Rhodopseudomonas palustris: one gene and its partner. The protein of the gene in region 1 interacts with the protein of each later gene in a pairwise test. Links are inferred from orthologs where the notes say so. Each region holds a gene or a part of one and is shown on either strand. Other genes may lie near its edges.

Region 1 (5,261 bases):
GCCAGGCGCAGGCGGCGCTGCCGAAGCCCACCGCGCTGCGGATCGGCGACCTGCTCAGCGGCGAACTCAACGCGCTGAAGACGCGGGCGAGGGGCAAGGCCGGCCCGGTTTATCAGCTCGTCAGCGATCCGCGTCGGCTGCCGGCGCCGTCCGGGCTCTGCAACCTCGAAAACGGCCCCGAGACGTTCCAGATCGTTCCGGCGGACGAAGCCCAGGCATCGCAATTGAAGTCTCACCGCGGCAAACAGGTCGCGCTGAAGGTCGGGTCGGTGGCGTGCGCCAGCGAGCCCGGCCAGATCAGCGAAGCGGTCGTGACCAAATGGAGTCTGGTGAAGTAAGCCGCAGCCACTCGCGTTCGTGGGGAGCGAGCGTTTGCTACGCCTTCGCCGGCCGGAGCGTGGCGAAGTGGTCGCGGCGTTGCAGAAAGGCCAGCAGCACCAGGCTCGGGACGGCCACTGCGACGCTGATGATGAAGAATGCCGGCCAGCCGGTCGCCTGTGCCACGTAGCCGGCGCCGGCGGACAGATAGGTGCGACCGACCGCGGCCAGCGCGGTGAGAAGCGCGTACTGCGTTGCGGTATGTAGCGGGTTCTGGCACAGCGCCGACAGGTACGCGACGAAGATCACCGTGCCGATCGCGCCGGTGAAATTCTCCACCGAGATCGCCATCGCCAGCGCCCATTGATTGACGCCGACGGTCGACAGCCAGGCGAACGCCAGATTCGACACCGCCTGCAGCACCGCCCCGATCCACAGGCTGGTGACCAGCGAATAGCGCCGGGCCAAATAGCCGCCGGCGAAGCCGCCGATCAGCGTTGCCGCCAGCCCGACTCCCTTGACGATCGCCGCATAGTCGTTGCGCGAATAGCCGAGATCGATCACGAACGGCGCCGTCATGGTGCCGGAGAACGCGTCGGTGAACTTGAACAGCACCACGAAGGCGAGGACGGTGAGCGCATCCTTGCGGGTGAGAAATTCGGTGAAGGCGCCGAGCGCCGCGTGGAACACCCGCTTGAAGCTGCTTTCGCCGCTGGTCGCCGCTTCGGCGCGGCGTGACTGCTCCGGCTCGGTGGCGACCAGCGCCGTGACGGTGCCGATCAGCACCATTGCGGCCATCGTCACATAGCCCCACATCCACGCGGTGTTGCGCGTCAGTCCAGTGCTCTCATAAGCGCTGACCAGGAACAGCACGCCAGCGGTCGAGATTAACATGCCGATCCGGTAGGCGGCCACATAGGACGCCATACCGGCAGCCTGCTCGTCTTCCGGAAGGCTCTCCACGCGGAAGGCGTCGATGACGATGTCCTGGGTCGCCGAGGCGGCGGCGACCAGCAACGCGCCGATTGCCACATACAGCGGCGACTTCGCCGGATCGGTGAGCGCCAGCAGCAGGATTGCGGCGATCAGCAATAGCTGCGCGAACACCAGCCAGCCGCGACGGCGGCCGAAGGCGCGCGTCAGCAGCGGGACATGCAGCGCATCGACCAGCGGCGCCCAGATGAACTTCAGCGTGTAGGGCGTGCCGACCAGCGCGAACAGCCCGATGGTGCCGAGATCGACGCCGGACTCCCGCATCCAGACCAGCAGCGTCGAGCCAGACAGTGCCAGCGGGAGCCCCGACGCGAACCCGAGAAACAGCACCACCAGCACGCGGGGCTGCAAATACACCGCCATCGCGTCGCGCCAGCCCGGCTTGGCGGGACTCTGCGGAGCGGCGGGATCGGCCTGTGGCAGGCCGGAAGCGGGGCTAGTCATGGGGTGAATCTATCCGATTCGGCGGCGCCAAGCGGGCGGCCGCGGTGATGATGGCCGGAGCCCTGCTTCGTCAGCTCCGCGTCATTTCGTCGATGCGGAAGCTCGCTGCGGCGAACAGGTCAGCGCGGTCGGGCGCCAACGGCGCTTCGGGCGCGGAAGCCGCTGCAGGGGCGGCCGGGTCGCTGAAGTCCAGCTCCTCGATCCGAGCGGCGCGGCGCTCGATCTTGTCGGCCGAGATCAGGATCTGGCGGACGTCGTCGTTGACCTGGCCGAAATGGGTCTGCAGTTTGGTGACGCGCTCGCGCAAGCGAGCCAGATCGTCGGACAGGCTGAGCACTTCGGTGCGGATCTGGTCGGCGGCGTCGCGCATGCGCGCGTCCTTCAGGATCTGCTGCATCACCTGGATCGCCAGCATCAAGAGCGACGGCGACACCAGCACGACGCGGGCACGATAGGCCTTCTGAATCACGTCGTCGAAACCGTCGTGGATTTCCGCATAGACCGACTCCGACGGCACGAACATCAGCGCGGTGTCCTGGGTCTCGCCCGGGATCAGATATTTCGACGCAATGTCGTCGACGTGGCGCATCACGTCGATGCGCAGCCGCTGCGAAGCGGACTTTCTCTCCTCGTCGGTCCGCGCCTCGCGCAGCGCTGTGACGGCTTCGAGCGGGAACTTGGCATCGATGCACAGCGGCGGCTGATCCGGCATCAGCACCACGCAGTCCGGCCGCTTGCCGGTCGACAGCGTGTATTGGAACGCGAACGAGCCCTTCGGCAGCCCGTCCTGCACGATCGTTTCCATCCTGGCCTGGCCGAACGCGCCGCGCGCCTGCTTGTTGGCGAGCACGTCGCGCAGGGTCGTCACCTGATCGGTCAATTCGGTGAGGTTGTCATGGGCACGGTCAATGATGCCGAGCCGCTCGTGCAGCGCCTGCAGGCTCTGCATGGTGTAGCGGGTCGACTGGGTCAGCGACTGGCCGAACCGGTGGGTGACGCTGTCGAGCCGTTCGCTCATCGCCCGGGCCATCTCGGCCTGGCGGCCGGCGAGCGCCCGGCCCATCGCATCGACCCGGCCGTTGGCCTCGTGCTGGGCCCGCATCAACAGTGCCAGCCGCTGGTCGATCTCTGCGGTCCGCCGCGCGGCGCTGCCCCGGGCCACCAGCACGGCGATGATCGCGAGCAGCGCCAGTGCCACGACTGCAATAGCCCCGCCGGCCATTCCGACGCTGACCGGGAGGTCGCCGAACCTGAACAGGATCTGATCCATCGCCGCCGGTGTCGCAGATTGCACACTCATGGGGAACGAAGATAGAACAGGGCGCTGAACAGACCTTTAAGCCCGAACGCGCCGAAAGTGGCAGAGGCTCCGTTCGGTCCCGGATTGACCGCAACGTCGGCGCCGCTTAAATCGCCGCCATGGCCCTGCGCGAAATCATCATCCTGCCCGACAAGCGGCTACGTGAAATCTCCAAGCCCGTCGCCGAGGTGACGACCGAGATCCGCAAGCTCGCCGACGATATGTTCGAGAGCATGTACGAGGCCCCCGGAATCGGGCTGGCGGCGATCCAGATCGCCGAGCCGGTGCGGCTGATCACGATGGATATCGTCCGCAAGGAGGGCGACGGCAAAAGCGATCCGCGCGCCTTCATCAATCCTGAGATCGTCGGCGCGTCCGCTGAGATGAACGTCTATGAGGAAGGCTGCCTGTCGATCCCGGAATACTACGCCGAGGTCGAGCGCCCGAAGACGGTGCGGATCCGCTACACCGATCTCGACGGCAACGTCCGGGAAGAGGACGCCGACGGTCTGTTCGCGACCTGCATCCAGCACGAGATCGACCACCTCAACGGCGTGCTGTTCGTCGATCACCTGTCGAAGCTGAAGCGCGCGATGGTGATTCGCAAGTTCGAGAAGGCTGCCAAGCGCGGCATCAAATACGTCTGAGCGCTCGCGCAGGTGACCGGCGGGCGCGTTGCGGCCGCTCGGCCTCCATCGCCAGATCTGTCCAGGACTTATGTCATGCCGCTTCGCCTCGTCTTCATGGGCACGCCCGAATTCGCGGTGCCGACGCTGCTGGCGCTGTCGGCCTACGGGCACGACATTGCCGCGGTTTACACGCGCGAGCCGAAACCGGCCGGTCGCGGCATGAAGCTGCAGGAGACGCCGGTGGCGCTCGCGGCACATCGGCTGCAGGCGCCCGTGCTGACGCCGAAGACGTTGCGCACCGAGGAGGCGCTGGCGAATTTTCGCGCCCACGAGGCGGATGCGGCCGTCGTCGTCGCTTATGGCATGATTCTGCCGCAGCCGATTCTCGATGCGCCCGCACTTGGCTGCTTCAATCTGCACGGCTCGCTGCTGCCGCGCTGGCGCGGCGCCGCGCCGCTCAATCGCGCCATCATGGCGGGTGACGCCGAAACCGGCGTGATGGTGATGAAGATGGACGCTGGCCTCGACACCGGCGACGTCGCGATGGCCGAGCGGATCGCCATTACCGACGCCATGACGGTCACCGACGTGCACGATCAGCTCGCCCGGCTCGGCGCCGACCTGATGGTGCGGGCGATGGCGGCGCTGGAGCGCGGCGGGCTGCAGCTCACCAGGCAGCCCGAAGATGGCGTCACCTACGCGGCCAAGATCGACAAGGCCGAAGCCAGGATCGACTTTTCGCAGCCGGCGCGCGCGGTGCTGCGCCACATCCACGGCCTGTCGCCGTTCCCGGGCGCGTGGTGCGAATTGCCGATCGAAGGTCAGCCGGTGCGGATCAAGGTGCTGCGCTGCGCGCTCGCCGAGGGCCGCGGTACGCCGGGCGAAGTGATCGGCGATGATCTCACGATTGCTTGCGGCGACGGCGCGATCCGGATCGCGCAATTGCAGCGCGCCGGCAAGCAGCCGATGACCGTCGAGGAGTTTTTGCGCGGCACCCCGATCGCGAAGGGCGTGCGGGTGGCTTAGGGTTCTATCCGAGCCGCTACCCCAATCGTCGGCCGTCACCACCCGCGCATGCGGGTGGCCCAGTATCCCAGAGCGTTCGTGATCTGTTACTGACGCTCTGCAATACTGGGTCGCCCGGTCGAGCCGGGCGATGACGACAGAATTCGGGGCTACGCCGCGCCCTAAAGATGAGTCGCATGCCCCGCTACAAACTCACCATCGAATATGACGGCGCGCCGTTTTGTGGCTGGCAGTTGCAGCCGAAGCTTCCGTCGGTGCAGGGCGCGCTGGAGGCGGCGGCACTAGCGACGTGCGGCGAGGCGGTGCGGGTGCACGGCGCCGGCCGCACCGACGCGGGCGTCCACGCGCTCGGGCAGGTGGCGCATCTCGACATCGCCAAGCCGTTCCGCGCCGACAAACTCCGCGACGCGCTGAACGCCCATCTGCGGCCCAATCCGGTCGCGGTGCTGGCGGCCGAGATCGTGCCGGAGACGTTCGAGGCGCGGTTCTCGGCAGTGCGGCGGCACTATCGCTATCGCATCGCCAACCGCCGCTCCAACCTGGCGCTCGAT
Region 2 (7,352 bases), 280 kb from region 1 along the record:
GGTCGGCGGCGCCGCCTATGATGCCGACAAGGTGGCGATCACCGACGCTACGATGGCGCTGGCGCACGCCTCCGACGCGGTGATCTTCGGCGCGGTCGGCGGTCCGAAGTGGGACGGCGTGCCGTACGACGCCCGCCCCGAGGCCGGCCTGCTGCGGCTGCGCAAGGATCTCGGCCTGTTCGCCAATCTGCGCCCGGCGGTTTGCTACCCGGCGCTGGCGGATTCCTCCAGCCTGAAGCGCGACGTGGTCGAGGGCCTCGACATCATGATCGTCCGCGAGCTGACCGGCGGGGTGTATTTCGGCGAGCCGAAGACCATCACCGACCTCGGAGGTGGCCAGAAGCGCGCGATCGACACCCAGGTCTACGACACCTACGAGATCGAGCGCATCGCTCGCGTCGCCTTCGACCTGGCGCAGAAACGCCGCAACAAGGTGACCTCGATGGAGAAGCGCAACGTCATGAAGACGGGCGTGCTCTGGAACGAGGTGGTGACCCAGGTGCACGACCGCGAATACAAGTCGGTGCAGCTCGAGCACCAGCTCGCCGATTCCGGCGGCATGAACCTCGTCAAGTGGCCGAAGCAGTTCGACGTCATCGTCACCGACAACCTGTTCGGCGACATGCTGTCCGACATCGCCGCGATGCTGACCGGCTCGCTCGGCATGCTGCCGTCGGCCTCGCTCGGCGCGGTCGACACCAAGACCGGCAAGCGCAAGTCGATGTACGAGCCGGTGCACGGCTCGGCCCCGGACATCGCCGGCAAGGGCATGGCCAATCCGGTGGCGATGCTGGCCTCGTTCGGCATGGCGCTGCGCTATTCGCTCGACATGGGCGCGCTCGCCGACAAGCTCGATCAGGCGATCGCCGCGGTGCTGGCCAAGGGCCTGCGCACCGCCGACATCAAGAGCGAAGGCACCACCGTGGTGTCGACCTCGCAGATGGGCGAAGCGATCGTCGCCGAGATGCAGGCGCTGCACGGCTGAGGTGTTGCCGCATCCTTCGAGACGCCGCGGCCAGGCTCTTCGAGCCTCGCCCGGCGCCTCAGGATCGGGCGCCGGCGGGCGCTTTGATCGCCGGCTAAGGCTCAAACAAAACGCCCGGCTCACGCCGGGCGTTCGTGTTTCTGACAGGACGCGCCGATCAGTACAGCGGGAAAGCGGTCGGATAGCCGCCGAGGTCGGACGCCGGGTTGAGCGGCCAGCGGTCGAGCGGACGCTGACCGTTCTCGCGGGCGAACGAATAACCCGGCGGGAAAGCGTAGTCGCTGAACTTGCGGTCGCCCGGCAGCACCTCGGTGCCGGCATCGAGCCAGGACCGCTTGGTGACGTAAACCCGGGTACGCGGACCGGACTGATAAACCACGTTCGGGCCGCGGGCGCCGTAGCGGATCTGGTCGGAGGTGCTGTAAACCCGCTTCTTCTTCGGCGCGGCATCGGCAGTGCTGGTGCCGATCAAGGCAACGGCGGCTGCCGCGAGCAGCACCGGCAACAGTCTGGCGGCAGTGGATTTCACGAGCATCGGGGTCCCCATCGGCAGGCGCATTCCAGGTTCGTCCTTTGTAGCCGTCGCCGCACGCCGGCCACAAGGTCAATCCGGCAACACCGCGTGACAATCATTCAATCCGCGCGAGGCCGAAATGTTGCATCAACTCCAGCGCGTTAGCCGGCACGGAGCGGCCCCGGCGATCACAGCCGCCCCCGCAGCACCGGGTCTTGCACGCCGGTCACCCAATCGGCGGAGGCCGACGCGGCCGGAAGCTGATTCGGCGCGCAGCGTTCCCGCCGCAGCTCGGCCTGCGCGAACGCGGCCGCGGTGGCGGCGTCCCCGCTCAGCAGCACCAGCCGGTCGAGCAGGCAGGCAACCGCGGCCCGGCGCTGCGGCCCGGTGTCACCACGGCAGGAAAAGCCCGAGATCCGCAGGCCGGCCGTCTCGATCGGCTTGACGAAGCCGAGACAGGCGCCAGCCGGACGATCGCCGCCGGCCGTTCCGAACAGCGGCACCGGGCCGAATTTGGTTTCGATCACCCCGGCGGCCTCGAGCGCGGCGGTGCCGCCCGGGTCCATCCGCGCCGCCAGCTCCACTTCAGGCGCCAGCCGGGATGCCTCGCTGCCGATCCGGTAGACCTCGATCTCGGCCGCCACCGGCTCGCCGGGCGCTGCAATCCGCACCACGTCCTTGCGGCCGCCGTCGGGGTGGCGAAGGATTTCGGTGCTGTCGGATTTTCCCGGCCAATCGAGCTGGCTGACCGCGAACGCCGGAGAGGAGCGCGGCGCCACGCTCCAGCCCGGCTCAGGCTCGGCGGTGACCGCCGCGGTGATCGCGGCGTCGGTCAACGGATTGGCGCTGTAGAACACGATCAGGCCGATCAGCGCCAGCGCGCCGACATAGGCCAGCATCCGCAGCACGGTGTCGCGGCATTCGTCGGCGAAACTGCGCAGCGCCGGGTGAATCCGGGACGGATGGGCAGCGGCGCGGAGGGCCGGGTTGCTTCGCATTGGCGCGGGCTCGAAAGGGTAATACGTTGTGTCAGCGGCGTTTCTCGCATAGAAGCGCTGACTTCTCCTTGCTGCGGCCTGCCGCAGCGGAGCAAATTCCTTCGGAGAGTGAACGATGGGTTACAAAGTCGCGGTAGTGGGTGCGACCGGCAATGTCGGGCGTGAGATGCTCGCCATTCTGGACGAACGCAAGTTCCCGGCCGACGAGGTGGTGGCGCTGGCATCGCGCCGCTCGGTCGGCGTCGAGGTGAGCTACGGCGACAAAACCCTGAAATGCAAGGCGCTCGAGCACTACGACTTCAGCGACGTCGACATCTGCCTGATGTCGGCGGGCGGCGAGGTGTCGAAGGAGTGGTCGCCGAAGATCGGCCAGCAGGGCGCGGTCGTGATCGACAATTCGTCGGCGTGGCGGATGGATCCGGACGTGCCGCTGATCGTGCCGGAAGTGAACGCCGCGGCCGCCGCCGGCTTCACCAAGAAGAACATCATCGCCAATCCGAACTGCTCGACCGCGCAGCTCGTGGTGGCGCTGAAGCCGCTGCACGATCACGCCAAGATCAAGCGCGTGGTGGTGTCGACCTATCAGTCGGTGTCGGGCGCCGGCAAGGACGCGATGGACGAACTGTTCTCGCAGACCAAGGCCGTCTACACCAACGACGAGCTGGTGAATAAGAAGTTCCCCAAGCGGATCGCTTTCAACCTCATCCCGCAGATCGACGTCTTCATGGAAGATGGCTTTACCAAGGAAGAGTGGAAGATGATGGTCGAGACCAAGAAGATCCTCGACCCCAAGATCAAGCTGACCGCGACCTGCGTGCGGGTGCCGGTGTTCGTCAGCCATTCGGAATCGGTCAACATCGAGTTCGAGAACCCGATCACCGCCGACGAGGCGCGCGAAATCCTGCGCAAGGCGCCGGGCTGCCTGGTGATCGACAAGCACGAGCCGGGCGGCTACGTCACGCCGTACGAAGCCGCCGGCGAAGACGCCACCTACATCAGCCGCATCCGCGAGGATGCGACGGTCGAGAACGGCCTGGTGCTGTGGTGCGTGTCCGACAACCTGCGCAAGGGCGCGGCGCTGAACGCGATCCAGATCGCCGAGGCGCTGATCAACCGCAAGCTGATCACCGCCAAGAAGCAGGCGGCATAGTCCGCCGCAGATCGGTACTGATTGCTGATGGCCGGGGCTCGTCCCCGGCCATTTGCGTTCATGGTGCGCAATGGTACTGACGAAAGGCCGCAGCCGCGCTAGGCTGACGCAGCTCCATCGCCGACGGACCTGCCATGACCGACCAGCCCGATCCGCCGACCTCGTCCTCCGCCACCAAGCGCGTCGAGCGCGGCTTCGAGACCGTGCTGTTCAACAGCCGCTGGCTGATGGCTCCGTTCTATTTCGGGCTGGTGATCAGCCTGCTGGTGCTGCTGTACAAATTCGTGGTGCTGCTCGCCGAACTGATCCTGCACGCCACCCTCGCCAAGGAATCCGACATCATCCTCGGCGTGCTCAGCCTGATCGACGTCTCACTGACCGGCAATCTGGTACTAATCGTGGTGTTCTCCGGCTACGAAAACTTCGTGTCGCGGATCGACCCCGGCGATCACCCCGATTGGCCCGAATGGATGACCAAGGTCGACTTCGCCGGGCTGAAGCAAAAACTGCTGGCCTCGATCGTGGCGATCTCGGCGATCCAGGTGCTGAAGGCGTTCATGAACATCGACAGCTACGACCAGACCAAGCTGGCCTGGCTGATCGGCATCCATCTGGTGTTCGTGATCTCGACCCTGATCATGGCGCTGTCCGACCGCTGGGGTCACAGCGACGACAAGGGCGGCCACTAGGCCGCCGACGCGAGCATGCTCGCGCTCGAACCCTCTTGCGCGGGCGCGATCCGCGCATCCATCCTGCGCGTCTCAGCGCGCGGCGGACATTCTGCGAAGGGTGAGGGATTGCCGGGTCGAGGCCCGGCAATGACGTCGCGTTCCGTCTCACACCACCTTCACGACCGGCACGAACTGCTTGCTGTCCTGATCGAGCACGTAGAGCTCGCCGTCGGCGACGCCGAAATAGGCGCCGTGGAGCTGCAGCCGGCCGCGCTCGACCAATATTTGGATACAGGGGAAGGTCATCAGATTCTCGATGCTGCGGAACACCGCGGCCTTCTCGATCCGGGTGCGGAAGTCCTGCACGGTTTCGTGGTCGCGCTTTTCGACGACTTCGCCGGGCTTGGTGAACATCTGCATCCAGCGGCCGATGAAATCGCTCTCGGTCAGCGGCGGGGTTTTGTCGGTGAAGGCTTTGATGCCGCCGCATTGGGCGTGGCCGAGCACCACGATGTGCTTCACCTTGAGCACCTGCACGGCGAATTCCAGCGCCGCCGAAACGCCGTGGGCGCCGCCGTCGGGCTCGTACACCGGCACCAGATTGGCGACGTTGCGGACCACGAAGATCTCGCCCGGCCCGGCGTCGAAAATCACCTCCGGCGAGACGCGGCTGTCGCAGCAGCCGATCACCATCACCTCCGGCGACTGACCGCGCTCGGAGAGTTCGCGATAGCGGCTCTGCTCGGTCGGCAGCCGCTGGCTTCGGAACGCTTCGTAGCCCGAGATCAGGGACGTCGGAAAAGAGGTCATCGGCGCGGTCTCTCCATGGTGGACAATGGCGCGTATGCGAGCGGGATGCGATGCGACCAGGATACGCGCGCGCCTGATCCCGCACCGATAATCACAGGATGCGACCGCGAACAAGCCTTCCGGCCCGGCGGCCGGGATGCTATCGCCTCGGGCGATTTTCGTATCGCCAGGGGGGAACCATGATCCGACCGCGCCGCAGCCTGTTGTTCATGCCGGGATCGAACGCGCGAGCGCTCGAAAAAGCCCGGCTGCTGCCCGCCGACGGCCTGATCCTGGACCTCGAAGACGCGGTGGCGCCGGACGCCAAGGATGTCGCGCGCGACCAGATCGCCGCTGCGGTGGCGGCCAAGGGCTACGGCAAGCGCGAGGTGCTGGTGCGGATCAACGCGCTCGACACCGCGTGGTGGCAGGACGACGTCGCGATGGCCGCAAAGGCCGGGCCCGACGGCATTCTGGTGCCGAAGGTCTCGACCATCGAGGACATCGCCACCGTCGGCAACAGGCTCGCCGAACTCGGCGCCGATCCGTCGATCCGGGTCTGGATCATGATCGAGACCGCGCGCGGCGTGCTGCACGCCGAGGAACTGGCGGCGCAGAAGCACGATGCCAAGTCCCGGCTGGAAGGCTTCGTGTTCGGCCCCAATGACATCTCGCGCGAGACCGGCATCCGGATGCTGCCCGGGCGTTCCACCATGCTGCCGATGATCACGCGTTGCGTGCTCGCCGCCCGGGTTCACGGCCTGATCGCGCTGGATGGTCCGTACAGCGACATCGGCAATGTCGACGGCCTGTCCGAAGAGTGCGCGCAGGCCCGCGATCTCGGGTTCGACGGCAAGACGCTGATCCATCCCGGCCAGATCGACGCCTGCAACGCCGCCTTTACGCCGCCGGCGGAAGACGTCGCGCAGGCCCGCAAGATCCTCGCCGCGTTCGAGCGCCCGGAGAACCAGGGCCGCGGCGCGATCCAGCTCGACGGCCGCATGGTCGAACGGCTGCACGCCGAGATCGCCAGGAAGACGATTGCGATCGCGGATGCGATCGAAACGGCGGGCCATTAAGGCCGCGAGCGGCTCATATAGCTGATGGTCATTCCGGGGCGCGAGCGATAGCTCGCGAACCCGGAATCTACCGTGTCTCCTGTCAAGTCAGTGATGCGCCTTTCCAGGGCTGTCCGGACCTCAGAACAGCATTGGCGAACACGACGAGCCGGCGGAGCACAGCGATGAGTGCAACCTTCACTGGCTTGCCGTCGGCGATCAGGCGTTCGTAGAACGGTCGCAGGATTTTATTGTGCCGGCTGGCGGCGACGGCCGCCATGTAGAGGATGTGTCGGACGGCCGCACGGCCGCCGCGGATGCGGGCCGGAGCGGTCATCGTACCGCTTTGGCGAACGAACGGCGCCACGCCGACCAGCGCTGCGGCGGCCTTGTTGTCGACGCGGCCGAGCTCGGGCACCATGGCGATCAGGGTCATCGCCGAGGTGACGCCGATGCCTTTGATGGTGGTGAGCAGGCGTTGGGCCGCGACCAGGTCGGCGCTCTGGCGGAGCAGGGTCTGCATCCTCTGCTGGAGTGATTTGTCTTCGGCCCGAAGCATGTCGAGGTGCTGCTCGATCGCCTGCCGGATCTCGGCGAGCCGCGTCGTCGCCAGCCGGCAACTCTCGGCGTGGATCATCTGTTTGAGCTGGTCGCGGCGGCTGGCGCATTCATGAAGCGCCTCCCGGACCGGATTTTCCTCGAGTTCGACGTGATCGGGCTTGCGGCCTCGGATTTCGTCGGGGCTCGCCGCATATGCCGCGAGCAGGCGCGCGTCCGACGTATCCGATTTGGCGTTCTGGCCGATCAGCGTGCGATAGGCTGCGAACCGCGACGTGTGCACGATCTCGACCGGCAGACCCGCTTGGCGCAGCGCCTTGACCAGCGGCTTCTCATAGCCGCCGGTCGGTTCGACCGCGATCCGCGTCAACTGCGGCCCGGCGCCAAGACGCTGAACCAGCTCTGAGATCGCGTCCGGGCGGTTCGCGTAATGAGCGCGACCGCCTCGATGCCATGCCACGTCGAGGCTCGCGCCGCCGACGTCGATGCCGATGAAGATGTTGTCCGACGAAGAGGAGGCTGTCATGATGTCCCTGCCTTGTTCCACGAGGCAAGGCCGGCGCCTGGATCGTCTATCGTGCGGCCAGCACTTACTACCGTCCGGGTGTCCGGCCTTTTCGACCAAACGA

The links.
Region 2: the proteins of def (region 1) and FLL57_RS20790 interact in binary tests that used the Escherichia coli proteins (3 or more experiments, as listed by UniProt). The link is inferred for Rhodopseudomonas palustris from one-to-one orthologs.

What each region holds. Positions count from the first base shown.
Region 1 is NZ_CP041387.1:4,233,445-4,238,705, reverse strand. The notes cover bases 2,137-4,938. They hold def (peptide deformylase), read left to right. Parts: upstream 2,137-3,174; coding sequence 3,175-3,702; downstream 3,703-4,938. Other genes in these bases: truA (tRNA pseudouridine(38-40) synthase TruA), read left to right, coding at 4,887-4,938; fmt (methionyl-tRNA formyltransferase), read left to right, coding at 3,778-4,710; FLL57_RS19490 (DNA recombination protein RmuC), read right to left, coding at 2,137-3,025. Outside these bases: FLL57_RS19500 (hypothetical protein), read left to right, coding at 1-338; FLL57_RS19495 (AmpG family muropeptide MFS transporter), read right to left, coding at 376-1,755; more of FLL57_RS19490, read right to left, coding at 1,826-2,136; more of truA, read left to right, coding at 4,939-5,261. UniProt on the Escherichia coli protein: Removes the formyl group from the N-terminal Met of newly synthesized proteins. Requires at least a dipeptide for an efficient rate of reaction. N-terminal L-methionine is a prerequisite for activity but the enzyme has broad specificity at other positions.
Region 2 is NZ_CP041387.1:4,510,676-4,518,027, forward strand. Bases 1,764-4,629 are described here. They hold FLL57_RS20790 (aspartate-semialdehyde dehydrogenase), read left to right. Parts: upstream 1,764-2,612; coding sequence 2,613-3,647; downstream 3,648-4,629. Other genes in these bases: FLL57_RS20785 (hypothetical protein), read right to left, coding at 1,764-2,497; FLL57_RS20795 (TIGR00645 family protein), read left to right, coding at 3,782-4,336; FLL57_RS20800 (carbonic anhydrase), read right to left, coding at 4,484-4,629. In the rest of the region: leuB (3-isopropylmalate dehydrogenase), read left to right, coding at 1-985; FLL57_RS20780 (hypothetical protein), read right to left, coding at 1,143-1,544; more of FLL57_RS20785, read right to left, coding at 1,688-1,763; more of FLL57_RS20800, read right to left, coding at 4,630-5,128; FLL57_RS20805 (HpcH/HpaI aldolase/citrate lyase family protein), read left to right, coding at 5,308-6,186; FLL57_RS20810 (IS110 family transposase), read right to left, coding at 6,269-7,249.